Rhodopseudomonas palustris HaA2: one gene and its partners. The protein of the gene in region 2 binds, or shares a complex with, the protein of the main gene of each other region. Links are inferred from orthologs where the notes say so. Each region holds a gene or a part of one and is shown on either strand. Other genes may lie near its edges. The genes, in order: RPB_RS12140, dnaN and RPB_RS03405.

Region 1 (4,581 bases), 2.8 Mb from region 2 along the record:
TTGCGGGCGATCCAGGGGGGCGGCGCGGGCAGATCGTCGACGCGGTAGGCGACGAAATGCGGCCGGGTGCGCAGGCCGTGGCGCAGCGCCAGCATCGGATTGCGCTGGGCCTCCGGCAGCTTGTCCCAATAGGCGTCGTCATAGCGCCGCTCGGCGGTGATGCCGCGTGGCAGTTTGGGCGCGAGCTGGCGCAGCGCCAGCACCTGGTCGGGATCGAACGACATCGCCGCGACCGGGCCGCGATAGGCCGCGAGCGCTTGCGTCAAACGTGTGGCAAGCTTGCGGTCGCCGTCGAAATGGCTCTTCAGCTCGATCACCAGCGGCACCCGGCCGCCGACCCGGTCGAGCAGACCGCCGAGCGTCATCATCCGCTCGGCGGTGTCGTGGAAGCGGACCTGCTTCAGCTCGGCCGCGGTCAGGGCGAGCAGCTTTGCGCTGCCGTCATTCAGTCGACCGAGCGTGTCGTCGTGGTGCACCATCGCTTCGCCGTCGGCGGTGAGCTGGATGTCGACCTCGATGGCGAAATGGCCGGCGACCGCGGCGTCGATCGCGGCCGGCATGTTCTCGAGCACGCCGCGGGCGCGGTCGTGCAGTCCGCGATGCGCGATCGGACGAGCTGTCAGCCAGTCGGGAGCGCGCATCGCCGTCAGTCCTGCAATCAGGCGACTTCGAACAATCCCTCGACCTCGACTGCGGCATCGGCCGGCAGCGAGGCGACGCCGATCGTGGTGCGGGCGTGGCGGCCCTTGTCGCCGAACGCGGCGACCATCAGGTCGGAGGCGCCGTTCATCACCTTCGGGCCGTCGGTGAAATCCGGCGTCGAGTTGATGAAGCCGCCGAGCCGCACCACGCGCACCACCTTGTCGAGGTCACCGAGCGCGGCCTTGAGTTGCGCCAGCAGATTGATCGCGCAGCCGCGCGCGGCGGCGTTGCCGTCTTCGATGCTGACGCCGGCGCCGAGCTTGCCCTTGGCGATCAGCTTGCCGTCGCCGTCGAAGCAGAGCTGGCCGGACACCACCAGTAGATTGCCGGTGCGCACGAAGCCGACGTAATTCGCGACCGGGCTCGCGGGTTCGGGCAGGACGATGCCCTGCGCGGTCAGTTTCTGTTCGATCACTCCGGTCATAGCAGTCCCCAATTTTGTTCGTCAGGCGTTGTGTTGGTCACGTCCCCAGCCGGCCATGCGTCCGGGCCGGCCCTGTTTGGCCGATTGCGCCGGGTCTGGCAAGCAAGCCGGGCGCGGGGTGTGAACAGCGGCGACGGCGCAATGATCGCCCGCCTGTTCCGGGGCCATCATGCAAGTTTGACCGAATTGCTCCGCGAATTCACCGCAATCCGGTGTTCCATCGGCCGGCGGCGTTGCGGCGCGCCCGGCCGCTTACTATCCTCAATTGCATGTCTTCAAGGAGATCCACCCGCATGTCCCGACCGACGAGCCTTCGCGCGAATATGCTGGCGATGACGATGTTCGGCGCCGCGGCGCTGTCCGGCGCGCCCGCGCTCGCCGCTCCGAACGTCTCCTTCCTGCCGCATCAGGCGCTGTACGATCTCAGTCTGCTGAAGACGCGTAACAACGCCTCGGTCAGCACCGTGCGCGGTCGCATCCTGTACAATTTCTCCGGCAATTCCTGCGAGGGTTACACCTCGGATTTCCGTCAGGTCTCCGAGATCGAGAGCGGCGAGGGCAAGAACACGCTGAGCGACCTGCGCTCGTCGAGCTGGGAGGACGCGGCCGGCAAGAGCTATCGTTTCAAGATCGACACCAAGATGAACGATGCCGATCCGACCGACGTTGACGGCATCGCGGAGCGCACCGGCGACACCATCACGGTGAAATTGAAGCAGCCGGTGCAGAAGACCTTCACGCTCGATGGCAAGACGGTGTTCCCGACCGAGCAGATCGAACGCATCATCGCCGCGGCGCGCCAAGGCAAGACGCTGCTCGAGCTGCAGGTCTATGACGGCTCCGACAACGGCGAGAAGGTCTACAACACGCTGACCGTGATCGGGCAGCCGATCCAAGGCGACCGCGCGGCGTCGTCTCCCGATCCGTCGACCTCGGACGACGCGATGAAGTCGCTGAAGCGCTGGCCGGTGACGGTGAGCTACTACGATCACGCGGCCAAATCCAATTCCGGCGAGCAGACGCCGGTCTATGCGATGTCGTTCGAATTGTATGAAAACGGCGTGTCGCGCTCGCTGGTGCTCGACTACAACGACTTCGTGCTCGCCGGCGCCATGGGCAAGTTCGACGTCAAGTCGAACAAGCCGTGTCAGTAGGTCGAGCGAGCCGTCACCCTGAGGAGCGGCGCAGCCGCGTCTCGAAGGGCGACGGCGTTTCCGGCCCGTCCTTCGAGGCTCGCTGCGCGAGCACCTCAGGACGACGCAAGCCTCGCGGCGGCGACGATGCCAACTAACAACTTTTGTCATGGCCGGGCTCGTCCCGGCCATCCACGTCTTGGGCCTGTCCACGTAACAAACACGTGGATGCCCGGGACAAGCCCGGGCATGACGGTGGTTGTTGATGTCTCGGCGCTAAAGACGAAAGTGAGTCATCCCCGCGGCTTGTCCGGGCCGTCGTAAGCGAGCCCCCTGATCACCGCGGCGGCGCCGAATTTCTTGCGCAGATCGTCGATGGCGCGCTCGGCTGTCGCGGAGCGGCGATCGATCATGTCGGTGTCGCCGGCCGTGGAGCCCGGCGCCAGTGCGCTGACGCCGGTGCCGATCAGGCGGAACGCGGTGCCGTCGATTTCCTTCGCGAGCATGTCGCGCGAGATCGCGAAGATTCGTCCTGCGAGCTGGGTCGGCGCGTGAATCGTCTGCGAGCGGGTGCGCTGGCGGAAGTCGCCGGTTTTCAGCTTCAGGGTGATCGTCGAGCCGGCCAGCGCTGCGCCTTTGAGACGCGACGACACCTTCTCGGACAATCGCCACAGGATCCGTTCCAGCGTTTCGAAATCGCGGATGTCGGTCTCGAACGTGGTCTCGTTGGAGATCGACTTGGCGCCGCGATCCGGCACGACCTTGCGGTCGTCGATGCCGCGGGCGAGCCGCCACAGCCGCCGGCCCTCGTCGCCGAACTGCCGCATCAGCTCGATCTCGTCGGCCTTCTGCAGATCGGCGATGGTGCGGAAGCCATGCTGCGCGATCCGTGCCGCGGTCGCGGGTCCGACGCCGAAGATGAAGCCGACCGGGCGCGGGCCGAGCATCGCCCGGGCGTCGTCCTGATCGAGCGTCGCAAAGCCGCGCGGCTTGTCGAGATCGGAGGTGATCTTGGCGAGGAACTTGTTGCAGGACAGCCCGACCGAGACGGTGATGCCGACGTCGCGCTCGATGTCGCGGGCGAACCGCGCCAGCACCTTGGCGGCGATGGTGCCGTGCATCCGTTCGGTGCCGGACAGGTCGAGAAACGCCTCGTCGATCGACAGCGGCTCGACCAGCGGCGTGAGCTGCAGCATTGCCTGGCGGACCTCGCGGCCGACGCGGACGTATTTCGCCATGTCGGGCCGGACCACGGCGGCCGACGGGCACAGCGCCAGCGCCTTGAACATCGGCATCGCCGAGCGCACACCGAAGGTCCGCGCGATGTAGCAGGCCGCCGAGACCACGCCGCGTTTGCCGCCGCCGATGATCACCGGGCGGTCGGCGAGTTCCGGATTGTCGCGCTTCTCGACGGTCGCGTAGAACGCATCGCAGTCGATATGGGCGAGGGTGAGCGCCGGAAGCGCACGATGCCGGGCCAGCCGCGGGGAACCGCAGGCGGCGCAGCGCCGCGCGGCCGTCGCGTTGTCGGCGAGGCAATCGCGGCAGAAGCACAGCGGTCCGGGCGGCGAGGCCGAATTCACGGCGTGTCGCGCTCCCAGGGTTTGTCTTCCAGCACCTGCAGCGCGGCCGCGACATTCGTCGGGTCGAGCTCGACCGAATTTGCGAACGCCTTCACGGTCGCGTCATCGCGCATGATGAAGTTCAACACGCTGATCAGGAACTGCGGATCGGCGGCCGACTGCCGCAGCGTCTCGGGGCCGATCCCGCTCTCGGCCAGGAACAGGCCCAGCCGTTCGGGGTCGGAGGCGATGAAGGACAGCGCCTGAATCGCCACGATTTCAGAAACTTGTCTGGCATTGTGAACACGCTTTGGCATCGCTGATGTTTGCCTTTCCGTAACTTCTGGTCTCTATTTTATTCAATCATGCCCGAGTCTTGCATGCTTGAGTCTCGAGTTTTGCGGCTTGTCGGACAGTCACGCTCGTCGCAGACGCGGGCATTCTCGTATCAGGATTGGAGGGCGGGATGGCCAAAACCGTCCTGATCGTCGAGGACAATGAGCTCAACATGAAGCTCTTTCGCGATCTGCTGGAAGCCCACGGCTACCAGACCGCGGGAACGAGCAATGGCCATGAAGCGCTCGCCCTCGTTCGCAAGCTGCATCCCGACCTGATCCTGATGGACATCCAGCTGCCGCAGGTGTCTGGTCTGGAGGTCACCCGCTGGATCAAGGACGACCCGGAACTGCGGCACATTCCGGTGGTCGCGGTCACGGCGTTCGCGATGAAGGGCGACGAGGAACGCATCCGCGAGGGCGGC
Region 2 (7,589 bases):
TTCAAGGAGGCACTACGCCTGCGGTCGGGCGACGACTATGTCGCCGGCAATGTCGAGCGGATGCCGCAGCTCGGCAATGCCCAGGTCGCGACCTATTGCGCCAGCGTGCGCAGCGACGGCCGCAGCACCGGCGCGCCGCTCGGCATCCTGGCGATCCATTTCGACTGGGAGGCGCAGGCCAGGGCGATTGTTCAGGGCGTGCGGCTCGATCCGCAGGACAACGCCCGCGTGCTGCTGCTCGACTCCCGGTTCCGCGTGATCGCCGCCTCCGACGGAAGCGGCCTGCTCGAGGAACGCTTCCCCCTGAAGGTCGCCGGCCAGCGCAGCGGTACCTACCGCGACGCCTCGGGCGCCATGGTCGGCTTCCACCTCACCCCGGGCTACGAAACCTATCGGGGCCTCGGCTGGTACGGCGTGATCGTCAGCCGGGCGGAGTAGGCTGGCGCCGCTGCAGTGGGTTTACACGTCCACCGTCGCGCTCAGCGAATTCTCCTGGATGAATTCGCGGCGGGGTTCGACGACGTCGCCCATCAGCTTGGTGAAGATGTCGTCGGCTTCGTCGACTTCGCGGACCTTCACCTGCAGCAGCGAGCGGGCGTTGGTGTCGAGCGTGGTCTCCCAGAGCTGGCTCGGGTTCATCTCGCCGAGGCCTTTGTAGCGCTGCAGCGCCACGCCCTTGCGGCCAGCGTCGGTCACCGCCTCGAACAGGCTGACCGGGCCGTGGATCGCGGTTTCCGCATCCTTGCGGCGCAGCACGCCGGGGCGCGGATAGACCTCCTGCAGCACGGCGGCGTATTCATCGAGCTTGCGGGCGTCGGCGGAGCCGAGCAGCGCGTCGTCGATCATCGCCACGTCCTTGACGCCGCGCACGGTGCGCTCGAAGTGGAAGCCTTCGCCTTCGACGAAGCGGCCGATCCAGCCGCGCTCGACCTCGTCGGCCAGCGCGTCGAGCCGGCGCGCGATATAGGCGGCGGCTTCGTTGGCGGTCGCCACGTCGCTGGTGATCCGCGGGCTGAGCACGCCGGCGATCGCCGCCTGCTCGACCACCGAGCGATTGTAGCGGCCGTGCAGATTGTGCAGCGTCTGGCGGATCACGCGGGCGTCCTCGACCAGCGCCAGCAGATCCCGCCCGCCGCGGACTTCGCCGGAGGCGATCTTGAACGCGCAATCGTCGAGTCCGGTCGCGATCAGATATTCCTCGAGCGCGCGCTCGTCCTTGAGATACTGCTCCGACTTGCCGCGCGTCACTTTGTACAGCGGCGGCTGCGCGATGTAGAGGAAGCCGCCCTCGATCAGAGCCGGCATCTGCCGGAAGAAGAACGTCAAGAGCAGCGTGCGGATGTGCGCGCCGTCGACGTCGGCGTCGGTCATCAGGATGATCTTGTGGTAGCGCAGCTTGGCGATGTCGAAATCGTCGCGGCCGATGCCGGTGCCGAGCGCGGTGATCAGCGTGCCGATCTGCTCGGAGCCCAGCATCTTGTCGAAGCGCGCGCGCTCGACATTGAGGATCTTGCCGCGCAGCGGCAGCACGGCCTGGAATTCGCGGTTGCGGCCCTGCTTGGCGGAGCCGCCGGCGGAGTCACCCTCGACGATGAACAGTTCGGATTTCGACGGATCGCGCTCCTGGCAGTCGGCGAGCTTACCGGGCAGCGAGGCGATATCCAGCGCGCCCTTGCGCCGCGTCAGCTCGCGCGCTTTTCGCGCGGCTTCGCGGGCGGCGGCGGCTTCGATCACCTTGCCGACGATGACCTTGGCTTCGGCGGGATGTTCCTCGAACCAGGCTGCGAGCGCTTCGTTCAGCACGTTCTCGACCACCGGCCGGACTTCCGAGGACACCAGCTTGTCCTTGGTCTGCGACGAGAACTTCGGATCCGGCACCTTCACCGACAGCACCGCGGTGAGGCCTTCGCGGCAATCGTCGCCGGTCAGCGCGATCTTTTCCTTCTTGGCGTTGCTGTCCGCATAGCCGTTGACCTGCCGCGTCAGCGCGGCGCGGAAGCCGGCCAGATGCGTACCACCGTCGCGCTGCGGGATGTTGTTGGTGAAGCACAGCACGTTCTCGTGGTAGGTCTCGTTCCACCACAATGCGGCTTCGACGCCGATGCCGTTGAGATCCGCCGCCAGCACGATCGGCGCCGGCACCATCGGCTTCTTGTTGCGGTCGAGATATTTGACGAATTCGGTGACGCCGCCCTCGTAGCGCATCTCCTCGCGCTTCTCGACCGGGTGGCGCATGTCGGACAATACGATGTTCACGCCGGAATTCAGGAAGGCGAGTTCGCGTAAGCGATGCTCCAGCGTCGCGAAGTCGTATTCGATGTGGGTGAAGGTTTCCGGCGACGCGAAAAATGTCACCTCGGTGCCGCGCCGGCCATTGGCGTCGCCGACAACGCTCAGCGGCGCCACCGCGTCGCCATGGGCGAATTCGATGATGTGCTCTTTGCCGTTACGCCACACGCGCAGGACCAGCTTGCTCGACAGCGCATTGACCACCGAGACGCCGACGCCGTGCAGTCCGCCGGACACCTTGTAGGAGTTCTGGTCGAATTTTCCGCCGGCATGGAGCTGGGTCATGATGACTTCGGCCGCCGAAATGCCTTCGCCCTTGTGGATGTCGACCGGAATGCCGCGGCCGTCGTCGCGCACCGTCACCGAGCCGTCGGCGTTGAGCACGACTTCGACCGCGGTGGCGTGGCCGGCGAGCGCTTCGTCGATGGCGTTGTCGACGACTTCGTACACCATGTGGTGCAGGCCGGAGCCGTCGTCGGTGTCGCCGATATACATGCCCGGCCGCTTGCGGACAGCGTCGAGGCCCTTCAGCACCCGGATCGATTCCGCGCCGTATTCGGCCGGAACGGGCGACGGGGTTTCGGCGATCGGCTGCCGGGCGGGTTCAGTCATGCAGGAACCTTTGAAGGATGAGTTCGAATCGGCTTGCGAGGGCGCGCATGCAGCGCCTTTTGTGCCACGAAAGACGGATTGCGCCTAGCGCAAAGTGGCATGCTTCAAGTTATTGAAGAGATAGGATTTTTTATCGGTTCAGCAAGCCCGAAAACGGCCGATTCGAGCACTCGGGAATGTCGGCTCGCAAGGGCCGGTTGAGGCCCCTTCGGGGCGATCTCCGCCGCTCATTGTTGCGGCCTGATCCGGCCGGATTCGACGGTGAATATCTCGGCGCCGGAACCGATCTCGGCGAACGCTGCGGGGTCGGCGCCGGTCATCCAGACCTGGGCGCCGAGCTTCGCCAATTCCTCGAACAGCGCGGCGCGCCGCGACGGGTCGAGATGCGCCACCACCTCGTCGAGCAGCAGCAGCGGCGTGATGCCGGTCATCTCCGAGACGAGCTGCGCATGCGCGAGGACGAGCCCGATCAGCAGCGCCTTCTGTTCGCCGGTGGAGGCGTCGCGCGCCGGCATCGCCTTCGGCGCGTAGACGACTTCGAGGTCGGTCAGATGCGGGCCGTCGAGGGTGCGGCCGGCGGCGGCGTCGCGCGGGCGGCCCTCGCGCAGGATGGTGCGGTAGCGATCTTCCACCGCCGTGGCGGGTTCGGTGAGCAGCGCGCTCTCCATCCAGCCGTCGAGCATGATCTTCGCCGACGGAAACGCCGATGCCGCGCCGCGGGCGTCGAGCATCGCGGCGAGGCGCATCGCGGTCTGGCCGCGCATCGCCGCGACCGCGACCGCGAGCTCGGCGGTTTCGCGCTCGATCGCATCGAGCCAATGCGCGTCGGGGTAACGTACCTCCAGCAGGCGGTTCCGCGATCTGAGGCTGCGGTCCAGCGCCGAGACCCGGCCCGAATGCTGGCTGTCGATCGCCAGCACCAGCCGGTCGAAGAACCGCCGCCGTTCCGAGGCCGCGCCCATGAACAGCCCGTCCATCGCCGGCGTCAGCCACACCATGCGTAAGTGATCGCCGAATGCGGTGGCGGAGCCGACCGGCTCGCGGTCGATCCGGCAGCGCCGCGAGGTCGCGGCGTCGGCGCGCGGCGGATCGATCCCGGTGCCGAGCGTCGCCAGCCCGAGCGCGCCCTCGACCTCCGCCGCCACCGCCCAGGAGCCGTCGCCCTCATTGTCGGCGACGTCGTCCAGCGTCGCCCGCCGCAACCCCCGCCCCGGCGACAGAAACGAGATCGCCTCGAGGCAATTGGTCTTGCCGGCGCCGTTGGCGCCGACCAGCACCACGCGCTCGGCACTCGTCGTCAGCACCGCCGCCCGATAATTGCGGAAATGCGTCAACGTCAGCCGGGTGATGCGGGAGGCGGTCATGTGATTAAAGCGAGAACAGCGCCGAGTGACCCTCTCCCCTTGTGGGAGAGGGTGGCGCCGAACGAAGTGAGGCGCCGGGTGAGGGGTTATTCGTCCGTTTCGGAAAGCTTCGCAAGGATATCTTCAAGCACCGCTGTGCGACGCTGCAGCACGTCGTTGTTCCAGTAGCGCGGCACGCGAAAGCCCGCAGCGAGGAGCGTGGCATCGCGAATCTGGTCGCGCGTTTGCTCTGCATGCTGACTGCCGTCGATCTCGATCACCAGGCGCTGCTCGAAGCAGACGAAGTCGAGAATGTAGTTCTGGAACGGCACCTGCCGGCGGAATTTCAGCTGGGCGAAACGGCGATCGCGCAGCAACTTCCACATCGCGGATTCCGCATCAGTGGGCGCGTGCCGCATCGTCTTGGCAAAGGCACGGAGTTTCGCTGGGGTTGAAACGTGACGCGGGCGCTGCGGCATGACCCCTCACCCGGCTTCGCTTCGCGAAGCCACCCTCTCCCACAAGGGGAGAGGGTGATCAAAGCGGGCTCTGCATTGTCTGGTCAAGTCAGGCAAATGCCGCTTACGGCGATTCTCCGGTCAAGCCGGGCGGTGACAATTGATGCCGGTCGGGCGCGGGTGGAACTACACCCGCATCGGCATCAGCACGTACAGCGCGTTTTTCTTGTCGCGGTCCTGGATCAGGGTGGGCGAGCCGGGGTCGGCGAGGCGCAGCACTGCGACTTCGCCTTCGATCTGAGCGGCGATGTCGAGCAGATAGCGCGAGTTGAAGCCGATATCGAGCGGGTCGGAAGCGTATTCGACCTCAAGCTCCTCGGTCGCGCTGCCGGAATCCGGGTTGGTCACCGACAGCACCAGCTTGCCGGCGCTCAAGGCCAGCTTCACGGCGCGGCCGCGTTCGCTCGAGATCGTCGAGACGCGGTCGACCGCGGCCTCGAAATCCTTCTTGTCGACCACCAGTTCCTTGTCGTTGTTCTGCGGAATCACGCGGCCGTAATCCGGGAAGGTGCCGTCGATCAGCTTCGAGGTCAGCACCACATTGCCGATGGTGAAGCGGATCTTGCCGACCGACAGTTCGAGGCCGATCTCGGCGTCGTTGTCCTCGATCAGCCGCTGCACCTCGCCGACGGTCTTGCGCGGCACGATCACGCCGGGCATGCCGGCGGCGCCGGCGGGCTGGGTCAGGTCGACCTGCGCCAGCCGATGGCCGTCGGTCGCGACCGCGCGCAGCTTGGCGTCCTTGGCCGAGCCGGCGGTGTGCAGATAGATGCCGTTGAGGTAGTAGCGGGTCTCTTCGGTCGAGATCGCGAACTGGGTGCGGTCGATCAGCCGCTTGACGTCGGAGGCGGTGAGCGAAAACGAATGCGACATCTCGCCGGCGGCCAGATCCGGGAAGTCGCTCTCCGGCAGGGTCTGCAGCGTGAAGCGCGAGCGCCCGGCGCGGATCGCCAGCACCGAACGGTCGCCGTCGCTTTCCAGCACGATCTGCGAGCCGTCGGGCAGCTTGCGGACGATGTCGTAGAACATGTGGGCCGGCACGGTGGTCGACCCCGCGGTGGCGGTCTCGGCCGGCAGCGTTTCGGTGACTTCGAGGTCGAGGTCGGTCGCCTTCAGCGACAATTGGGCGTTTTCGGCGCGCACCAGCACGTTGCCGAGAATCGGAATGGTGTTGCGGCGCTCGACCACGCGGTGGACGTGGCCCAGCGACTTCAGAAGTTGCGCGCGTTCGACCGTGACCTTCATTGCAAAACCCGCCTGATCCGCACCCGCATCGTGTGATGCAGCCGCCGGAGGTACTGGAGAAGCCGGGCGGCCTGAAACGGCGCCACGGCGATGGGGACCCTGCGGATGCGTCCCGAACCCGCGGGGGGTCCGCAGGGTGGCGTGGTTATGCGGCGGACGCAAGGGTGCGTGGCCGGTATGGCCCCGAATGTCCCCGAGTTTTGCCGAGGGCCGCCGCGGCCGGGCGCTTCCCCGGTCGTTTCGTCCGTCACGCCGCCGGGGCTATTCCTGAAGCTGGCGCTTGAGCGAATCCACCTCGTCGGACAGCGTGGTGTCCTTGGACACCAGCCCCTCGATCTTGCGGACGGCGTGCAGCACCGTGGTGTGGTCGCGCCCGCCGAAACGGCGGCCGATCTCCGGCAGCGAGCGCAGCGTCAGCGTCTTGGCCAGATACATCGCCACCTGGCGCGGGCGTACCACATTGGCGGTGCGGCGCGACGACAAGAGATCCGAGCGGCTGACATTGTACTGCCGCGCGACGATGCGCTGAATGTCTTCGATCTTGATCCGCTTCGGCTCCTGCGGCCGGATCAGATCGCGCACCTCGTGCTCGGCCATCTCCAGCGTCACCGGCTGGGCGTTGAGCTTGGAATGCGCCAGCAGGCGGTTGATCGCGCCTTCGAGATCGCGGCCGTTATGCGTGATGGCGCGGGCGAGATATTCCAGCACCGGCGCCGGCACGTCGAAGCTCGCATGATGCGCGCGCGCCGCGACCACGCGCGACTTCAGAATGCCGAGCCGCAGATCCTCGCCGAGCGGCGCCATCTCGACGACGAGGCCGCCGGCGAGCCGCGAGCGCACCCGCTCGTCGAGGCTTTCGAGATCCGACGGCGGACGATCGGCCGCGACCACGACCTGGCGGCCGGCGTCGATCAGCGCGTTCAGCGTGTGGCAGAATTCGGCCTGGGTGGTCTTGCCCTGCAGGAATTGCAGATCGTCGATTACCAGCACGTCGATGCCGCGCAGCGCTTCCTTGAAGGCGAGCGAGGTCTGCGTCTTCAGCGCGGCGACGAAGCCGTACATGAATTTCTCGGCGGTGAGATACAGCACCTTGCGCTCGATGCCGGTATTGCCGGCCCAGGTGACGGCCTGCAGCAGATGCGTCTTGCCGAGGCCGACGCCGGAATGGATGTAGAGCGGGTTGAACATCACCGGATCGCCGCGGCGGCCTTCCGCCACCTGCTTGGCGGCGGCATGCGCCAGCGTGTTGGAGCGGCCGACGACGAAGCTCGCGAAGGTCAGCCGCGGATCGAGCGGCGAGCCGCCGAGCGCATCGTGATTGGACGAGGCCGGCACCGTGGCGTGGCTGCGCGTCTCGGTGGCGGGACGGTGCTCGGCGCGACGATGCTCGACCGGCGCCGCCGCTTCCTTGGCCACCGCCGCGCGCATCGGCGAGCGAACGGTGAGATCGATGCGGCAGACTTCCGGCAGTTCGGCCTGCCAGCAGGTCAGCACCTTGTCGGAATAGTGCGTCTGGATCCAGCTCTTCAGAAACCGCGTCGGCACCGACAGATGCACGCTCTCCGGCTGAACGGCTTCGAGG
Region 3 (7,543 bases), 750 kb from region 2 along the record:
GTATGACCTCCAATCCCCCGACCTCCGCTTCCGCCGCACCGAACCACGAGCCCGCGCCGGGCTGGCGCGAGGCGATGACGGTGTATCTGCAGCCGCGGGTGCTGATCGTGCTGTTTCTCGGCTTCTCGTCCGGGCTGCCGCTGGCGCTGTCGGGCTCGACGCTGCTGGTGTGGATGCGCGAATCCGGCGTCGATCTCGGCACCATCGGGTTGTTCGCGCTGGTCGGCACGCCCTACACGCTGAAATTCATCTGGGCGCCGGTGGTCGATGCGTTGCACGTGCCGCTGCTGTCGCGATGGTTCGGCCGCCGCCGCGGTTGGCTGGTCGCGACGCAACTGCTGCTGATTGTCGCGATCCTGCTGCTGGCGCTGACCGACCCGGCGCATGCGCCGCTGTTCGTCGCGATCGGTGCATTGCTGGTCGCAGCCGCCTCGGCGACGCAGGACATCGTGGTCGATGCGTTCCGCGTCGAGAGTCTGCCGGAGAACGAGCAGGCGGCCGGCATGGCGTCCTATGTGGCGGCGTATCGCATCGGCATGCTGATCTCCACCGCAGGCGTGCTGTTCCTGGTCAGCGCCTATGAGGGCACCGGCCTCGCGCGCGCCGACGCCTGGATGTGGGGCTATGTGACGATGGCCGCCATGGTGCTGATCGGCACGGTCACGGCACTGCTCGCGACCGAGCCCGAACAGTCGCGCCGCGCCGAAGCCGCCACCAGCGGCGAAACCGCATTCACCCGGGTGACGCGGGCGGCTATCGGCGCATTCTCGGAATTTCTCGGCCGCACCGATGCGCTGGCGGTGCTGGCTTTCGTGGTGCTGTTCAAATTCACCGACGCGTTCTCCGGCACCATGACGGCGCCGTTCGTGATCGATCTCGGCTTTTCGCGCAATGACTACGCCGCGATTGTGAAAGGCGTCGGCCTCGCCGCCACGCTGATCGGCGGTTTCGCCGGCGGTTACGTGGCGCGGCGCTATTCGCTGGTGACGAGCCTGTGGATCGGCGCGGTGCTGCAGGCGCTGTCGAATCTGGCATTCGCCTGGCTGGCGACAGTCGGCGTCAACCAATGGGCGCTGGCGCTGGCGATTTCGGTCGAGAATTTCACCGGCGCGATCGGCACGGTGATCTTCGTCGCGTACCTGTCGGCGCTGTGCCAGAACCCGCTGCACACCGCCACGCAATATGCGCTGCTGACGGCGCTGTCGGCGGTGGGGCGGACGTACTTGTCGGCCGGCGCCGGCTATGTGGCGCAGGCGACCGGCTGGCCGGCGTTCTTCATCATCAGCGTCGCGGTGGCCGCGCCCAGCCTGGTGCTCCTGCTGTGGCTGCAACGCCGCGGTCATTTCGCGGCTCTGGGGCCGGTCAAGGTGTGAGGGGGATTTCGCAAAGCGTCATTGCGAGCCAACGGGTCGGCGCTTCGCGCCGCCCGATGACAGGCTCCGCGAAGCAATGCGGCCTTCTCGAGTGCAGGATCGTCATCCTGAGGTGCGCGCGTAGCGCGCCTCGAAGGATGCGGCCCCGAGGTCCCTGCGGCTCATCCTTCGAGGCCCGCCGCGCCGCGCACAGCGCGGCCCAGCGGGCACCTCAGGATGACGGCGGCAACTGGATCGCGAGCGCTGATCCCATCAAAAGCAGAACTGCTTAGTTCACCAGGCTCCACTTCGTCACCACGGCCTCGCTGTACTGCCCGGCCTCCTCGGCGCAGGCGACGGATTCGACCTTCAGCGCCACGTTCTTGCCGAGATGCGATTTGAGCTGCGCCGCCTGGGCGTCGCTGGCCGGCACGATCTGGAAGGTTTCCGGCCCGTTCTCGAGATTGCACAGGCCGGACGGCGGCGGCAGCCGGCGCGGCTCGCTGACGAGCTGATACACCGGCACCTTCTTGCCCTTGGCCCTGGCGCGCGAGCGCATCGCGGTGAGTTCGCCGCTGAGCACGTCGCCCACCTTCATCGCCTTCGGCTTCGGCAGCGCCGCCTGACTTTCGGCGGCCTGCGCAAGCGCTGGCGGGACCGGGAGCACCATCAGCGCGGCGACAATCAGCGAGGATTTCAGCAGTCGTTCGATCATCAGGTCCATTTCCGGTGGTTCAGAACAGGGTCCGCTGCCGCATCGCGGCCGACAGCGTGCCTTCGTCGAGATAGTCGAGTTCGCCGCCGACCGGGACGCCGTGGGCCAGCCGTGTCACCTTGACGTTCGCGTCCTGCAGCAGGTCGGTGACGTAGTGCGCCGTGGTCTGGCCGTCGACCGTGGCGTTGAGCGCCAAAATGATCTCGCCGACCGCGGGATCATGGGCCCGCGCCACCAGCGCGTCGATGGTCAGATCGTCGGGGCCGACGCCGTCGAGCGGCGACAGCGTCGCGCCGAGCACGTGATAGCGGCCATTGGTGGCGGAAGCGCGTTCGAGCGCCCACAGATCGGCGACGTCGGCGACCACCACGATGATCGACGGATCGCGGCGCGGATCGGTGCACACCGTGCAGGGATTCTGCGTATCGATGTTGCCGCAGGTCTTGCACACCTCGATCTTGTCGATCGCGACCTGCAGCGCCGAGGCGAGCGGCGTCATCAGCGCGTCGCGCTTCTTGATCAGATGCAGCGCGGCGCGCCGCGCCGAGCGCGGGCCGAGCCCCGGCAGCCGCGCCAAAAGCTGGATCAGACGTTCGATCTCGGGGCCTGCGACCGCAATGGCCATCGGGACAGCTTATCCGTTTCGGTGAATCAGAGCGACGGCAGGCGTTGGGAGACGCCCGCCGGCCCGCCGGCGAGAAATTGCGAATCGGTATTTCTGGAAGACTAGCCCAGCCCGAGGCCGGGCGGCAGGCCGAGCCCGCCGGTCAGCGCCTGCATCTTCTCCTGCATCGCCGCTTCCGCCTTGCGATGCGCGTCGGCGAGCGCCGCGACCAGCAGATCCTCCAGCACCTCGCCTTCGTCCGCCTTCAGCAGCGACGGGTCGATCGAAACGCCGCGCACTTCCATCTTGGCGCTCATCCGGATCTTGACCAGGCCGCCGCCGGACAGGCCTTCGACCTCGATCTGATCGAGCTCCGCCTGCATCGCCTTCATCTTCGACTGCAGCTGCGCCGCCTGTTTCATCATGCCGAGGAAATCAGCCATGATCTGTTCCTTCTCGAAAGAGCCAGAATTCTCAAGAATCGTCGTCGTCGTCGACCGGATCGACGGCGCCTTCGATACCAGCATCGGTCTGGGCCGGCTCGGTGGCGAGCCGCCGCACCTCGATCACCTTGGCGCCGGGAAACCGCGCCAGCACCTCCTGCACCCGCGGATCGCTCTCCGCGGCGCGCTCGCGCTCGTTCTTCTGCGCCTCGTTCTGTGAGCGCAGCGTCGGCTGGCCCGGCTCGTTCGACACGATCACGGTCCAGCGCCGCCCGGTCCATTGTTCGAGCTTGCGGCCGAGCTCGCCGATCAGGCTGCGCGACGCGGTGCGCTCCAGCGCCAGTTCGAGCCGGCCGTCCTCGATCCGCACCAGCCGAACATCGGCTTCCAGCGCCATCCGGGTCATCACATCGCGCTTTTCCGACGCGAGCGCGACGAGCTGCGGGAAACTTGTGATCGTCAGCGCCGCGGGGGTCGGCTGCGGAGCCGCGGCGGGCTGCGGCCGCGCCATCGACGGCTGGCTCATCGTCGCGCCACCGCGCGGCGCCATTGCGGCCGGCGTAGCGTAATTTGGCGGAGCTGATGCCATTGCGGAGGGTGGAGCGGAGGGCGGAGCCGACGGCGCGTCACGCGGCGCACTGCCGCCGGACGGCAGCGAACCGCCGCCGCCGCCACCTTGCTCGATCATCCGGATCGCTTCATCCGGCGTCGGCAGATCGGCCGCGTACGCAATCCGCACCAGCACCATTTCGGCGGCTGCGGCGGGGCGCGTCGCGCCTTGCACTTCGGCGATGCCCTTGAGCAGCATCTGCCACATCCGCGACAGCACCCGCATCGACAGCCGGGTCGCAAATTCGCGCCCGCGCAGCCGCTCGGTCTCGCCGAACGCCACATTGTCGGCGGTCGCCGGCACGATCTTGACCCGCGTCACGAAGTTCACGAATTCGGCGAGATCGCTCAGCACCACCACCGGATCGGCGCCGGTGTCGTATTGATCGCGGAATTCCGCGAAGGCGGCGGCGATGTCGCCGCGCGCCAGCGCATCGAACAGCTCGATCACCCGGGTACGATCGGCGAGGCCGAGCATCTGCCGGACCTGATCGGCGCGCACCAGACCGGCCGCATGGGCGATCGCCTGATCGAACAGCGACAGCGAATCGCGCACCGAGCCTTCGGCGGCGCGGGCGATGATGCCGAGCGCTTCGGCCTCGACCTCGACGCCTTCTTTCTCGGCTATACCGCCGAGGTGCTTCATCAGCACGTCGGCCTCGACGCGGCGCAGATCGAAACGCTGGCAGCGCGACAGCACCGTCACCGGCACCTTGCGGATCTCGGTGGTGGCGAACACGAATTTGGCGTGCTCCGGCGGTTCCTCCAGCGTCTTCAGGAAAGCGTTGAACGCCGCCGTCGACAGCATGTGGACTTCGTCGATGATGTAGACCTTGTAGCGCGCGCTGGCCGGGGCGTAGCGCACGCTGTCGTTGATCTGGCGGACGTCGTCGACCCCGGTATGCGAGGCGGCGTCCATCTCCAGCACGTCCATGTGCCGGCTTTCCATGATCGCCTTGCAGTGCACGCCGTGCACCGGCATGTGGATGGTCGGCCCCTTCACCGAACCGTCCGGCAGCTCGTAATTCAGCGCCCGCGCCAGGATGCGCGCCGTGGTGGTCTTGCCGACGCCGCGGACGCCGGTGAGGATCCAGGCCTGCGGAATCCGCCCGGTATCGAACGCGTTGGAGACGGTGCGCACCACCGCTTCCTGGCCGATCAGGTCTTCGAAGCTGTTGGGACGATACTTACGCGCCAGCACCCGATAGGCGCCGGCCGGAGCGCCACCCGAGGCGCCTGCAGTCGGCGCGAGGCCGGTCCGATCCGAATCGTCCGAAGGGGTCGCGGGAGGGCCTGCGTCGGTCATCGGGCGTTCCGCAATGTGTTCTCTCTCGGGGCCGCATTGCGGAACGGGACGGAGGCTGTCCGGCGGGGACCCGGCCCGACACCCGTCCGACACCGGCACTGAAGGGTCGGCCGGATACGCCACCGTGGATCGACCGGCGCGCAACGGCCGGAAAAACGAGTAGGAGACTGACGAGCGACCCGATCCGGACCTCGTTAGGGCTGCTTCCTTCCGGACCTGACCCGGTTGGCGAGTGGCTCGTCCACCGCCAATCTCCCGGTCCCTATTTGGAGCCAAAACCGCCCGAATGCAAGCGGCCGCGCCGCGTCTTGGACCTTCGGACAGGGCGAGCCCCCAACGTTCCGGAGGCGGCGAGGAATTCAGCATCGCGCCGCCGCTTTCGTGCCATCGACCGAGTTGCTATGGAGAGGCGGGGCCCGTACCCGCAACCACGCAAGAGCCCGCTTTTGCCAACGGGCCGATGGAACCGACATGCCCGCCGATTGGTCGCTCAGTCCTCAGCTCGAAAAAGACACCATCAACATCGGCGATCTGCCGCTCAGCCGCGTGCTGGTGATCAAGGACGCGAATTATCCGTGGCTGCTGCTGGTGCCGCGCCGCGCCGGCGCAGTCGAGATCACCGACCTCGACGAGGTCGCGCAGGCGCAGTTGATGACGGAAATCTCCCGGGTCGGCCGCGCGCTCAAGGACATCACCAAATGCGACAAGCTGAACATCGCCGCCCTCGGCAATGTGGTGCCGCAGCTGCATGTCCATGTGATCGCGCGACGCGCCAACGACGCCGCCTGGCCGCGCCCGGTGTGGGGCGTGGTGCCGGCGCTGCCGCACGACGCCGAGGAAGTGCAGCACTTCATCAGCGCGCTGCGGCGCAAGATCTGGCTGGGCTGAGCCGATGAGCAGCGCCTTTCCGCTCGGCCAGCCGGCCTTCGTCAGCAACATCCTCGACCGCGCCGCGCATCTGCGCCGCGACGATTCCAAGCTGATGGCAATGGAGGACAAAAGCGACACCCGCGCCTATGTGGTGCATCGCGATTCGCTGGTGGTGAAGCACGAGGACGGCGGCCCGCGCGCGCTGCTGTCGATCAAGGAGGCGCTGTCGCTCGGCGCCAATCCCGGCACGATCTTCCTCGGCCTGCGCGACGGCGCGGCGGTGTTCGGCATGGGCATCGGCGCTACGGCAGTCGAGACGCTGATGACGCGCAGCGACGCCGGCATCGCCGAGCTGCGCGGCATGGCGATGCAGGGCATCCTGCCGCCGGAACAGCTGTCGGCGATCGCGATGGCGAAATCGATGGTCAGCTGGCACCAGCGCCACGGCTATTGCGCCAATTGCGGCACCCGCACGGCGATGACGCAGGGCGGCTGGAAGCGCGACTGCCCGAACTGCAAGGCCGAGCATTTTCCGCGCACCGACCCGGTGGTGATCATGCTGGTGACGTCCGGCGACAAATGCCTGCTCGGCCGGCAGAAGCCGTTTCCGGCCGGGATGTATTCGTGCCTCGCCGGCTTCGTCGAGGCGGCGGAGACGATCGAGGATGCGGTGCGTCGCGAGATTTTTGAGGAATCCGGCATCCGCTGTTCCGAGGTGCGCTACTACATGACGCAGCCGTGGCCGTACCCATCCTCGCTGATGATCGGTTGTACGGCGATCGCCACGACGGAAGACATCACCATCGATTTCACCGAACTCGAAGATGCGCGCTGGTTCTCGCGCGACGAGGCCGCCGCGATGCTCAATCGCCAGCATCCGGACGGCCTGGTCGGGCCGCACCCGTTCGCGATCGCGCATCATCTGGTCGGCCGCTGGCTGGAGCAGACATCATGACGAACACCGCAAAGCCCAAGCCGCGGATTCTCTGCGTCGGCATTCCGGTCCGCGACCTCACCTTCCGGATCGAGGCGGTGCCGGGCCGCGGCAACAAGATCCCCGCCAGTGCTTATGAAGAGATCTGCGGCGGCAATGCGCTCAATGCCGGGATAGGCATCGCGAGGCTCGGCGGCACCGCGACGATGTGCGGCCCGATGGGCGACGCGAGCGAAATCGCGGGGCGCTTCATCTTCGACAAGCTCGGCGAGGAAGGCATCGCGACCACCGGCCTGATCCACATGCCGGGGCTGGTGACGCCGATTTCCGCCGTGATGGTCGATCCGACCGGCGAGCGCACCATCGTCACCTTCCGTGATCCGCGACTGTGGAACGTCGCGTTGCCGGACGCCGATGCGCTGCTCGAGAACTGCGACGCCATCATGATCGAGAGCCGCTGCGCCGGCTTCGCCACGCCGCTGTGCGCCGAGGCGACCAGGCGCGGGATTCCGGTGGTGGTCGATATCGACAGCGCGATGGCGATGAACGAGGGCCTGCTGACGGCGTCGTCGCATCTGATCTTTTCGGCCGAAGCGCTGCACGCCACCGCCGGCGTCGCCGACGACGAAGCCGCGCTGACCAAGGTGGCGAAGCTGACGCATGCCTTCGTGGCCGTCACCCGCGGCCCGAAGGGGACGCTGTGGCTCGAC

Evidence for each region.
Region 1: the proteins of dnaN (region 2) and RPB_RS12140 are in contact, whole or in part, in a solved structure (PDB 1OK7), measured with the Escherichia coli proteins. The link is inferred for Rhodopseudomonas palustris HaA2 from one-to-one orthologs.
Region 3: the proteins of dnaN (region 2) and RPB_RS03405 are in contact, whole or in part, in a cryo-EM structure (PDB 8GIZ), measured with the Escherichia coli proteins. The link is inferred for Rhodopseudomonas palustris HaA2 from one-to-one orthologs.

Annotation. Positions count from the first base shown.
Region 1 is NC_007778.1:2,760,636-2,765,216, forward strand. What follows is about bases 1,698-4,581. They hold RPB_RS12140 (DNA polymerase IV), read right to left. Parts: upstream 3,843-4,581; coding sequence 2,553-3,842; downstream 1,698-2,552. Other genes in these bases: RPB_RS12135 (cell envelope integrity EipB family protein), read left to right, coding at 1,698-2,280; RPB_RS12145 (DUF3572 domain-containing protein), read right to left, coding at 3,839-4,138; RPB_RS12150 (response regulator), read left to right, coding at 4,288-4,581. In the rest of the region: RPB_RS12125 (glycerophosphodiester phosphodiesterase), read right to left, coding at 1-641; RPB_RS12130 (RidA family protein), read right to left, coding at 659-1,126; more of RPB_RS12135, read left to right, coding at 1,459-1,697. UniProt on the Escherichia coli protein: Poorly processive, error-prone DNA polymerase involved in translesion repair and untargeted mutagenesis. Copies undamaged DNA at stalled replication forks, which arise in vivo from mismatched or misaligned primer ends.
Region 2 is NC_007778.1:774-8,362, reverse strand. The notes cover bases 3,949-6,889. They hold dnaN (DNA polymerase III subunit beta), read right to left. Parts: upstream 6,008-6,889; coding sequence 4,889-6,007; downstream 3,949-4,888. Other genes in these bases: dnaA (chromosomal replication initiator protein DnaA), read right to left, coding at 6,269-6,889; RPB_RS00025 (endonuclease domain-containing protein), read right to left, coding at 4,352-4,723; recF (DNA replication/repair protein RecF), read right to left, coding at 3,949-4,265. Also shown: RPB_RS00040 (methyl-accepting chemotaxis protein), read left to right, coding at 1-438; gyrB (DNA topoisomerase (ATP-hydrolyzing) subunit B), read right to left, coding at 460-2,901; more of recF, read right to left, coding at 3,129-3,948; more of dnaA, read right to left, coding at 6,890-7,589. UniProt on the Escherichia coli protein: Confers DNA tethering and processivity to DNA polymerases and other proteins. Acts as a clamp, forming a ring around DNA (a reaction catalyzed by the clamp-loading complex) which diffuses in an ATP-independent manner freely and bidirectionally along dsDNA.
Region 3 is NC_007778.1:748,610-756,152, forward strand. The notes cover bases 2,588-5,482. They hold RPB_RS03405 (DNA polymerase III subunit gamma/tau), read right to left. Parts: upstream 5,030-5,482; coding sequence 3,146-5,029; downstream 2,588-3,145. Other genes in these bases: recR (recombination mediator RecR), read right to left, coding at 2,588-2,692; RPB_RS03400 (YbaB/EbfC family nucleoid-associated protein), read right to left, coding at 2,794-3,114. Also shown: RPB_RS03385 (AmpG family muropeptide MFS transporter), read left to right, coding at 3-1,373; RPB_RS03390 (hypothetical protein), read right to left, coding at 1,642-2,076; more of recR, read right to left, coding at 2,087-2,587; RPB_RS03410 (HIT domain-containing protein), read left to right, coding at 5,501-5,917; nudC (NAD(+) diphosphatase), read left to right, coding at 5,922-6,854; RPB_RS03420 (sugar kinase), read left to right, coding at 6,851-7,543. UniProt on the Escherichia coli protein: Part of the beta sliding clamp loading complex, which hydrolyzes ATP to load the beta clamp onto primed DNA to form the DNA replication pre-initiation complex.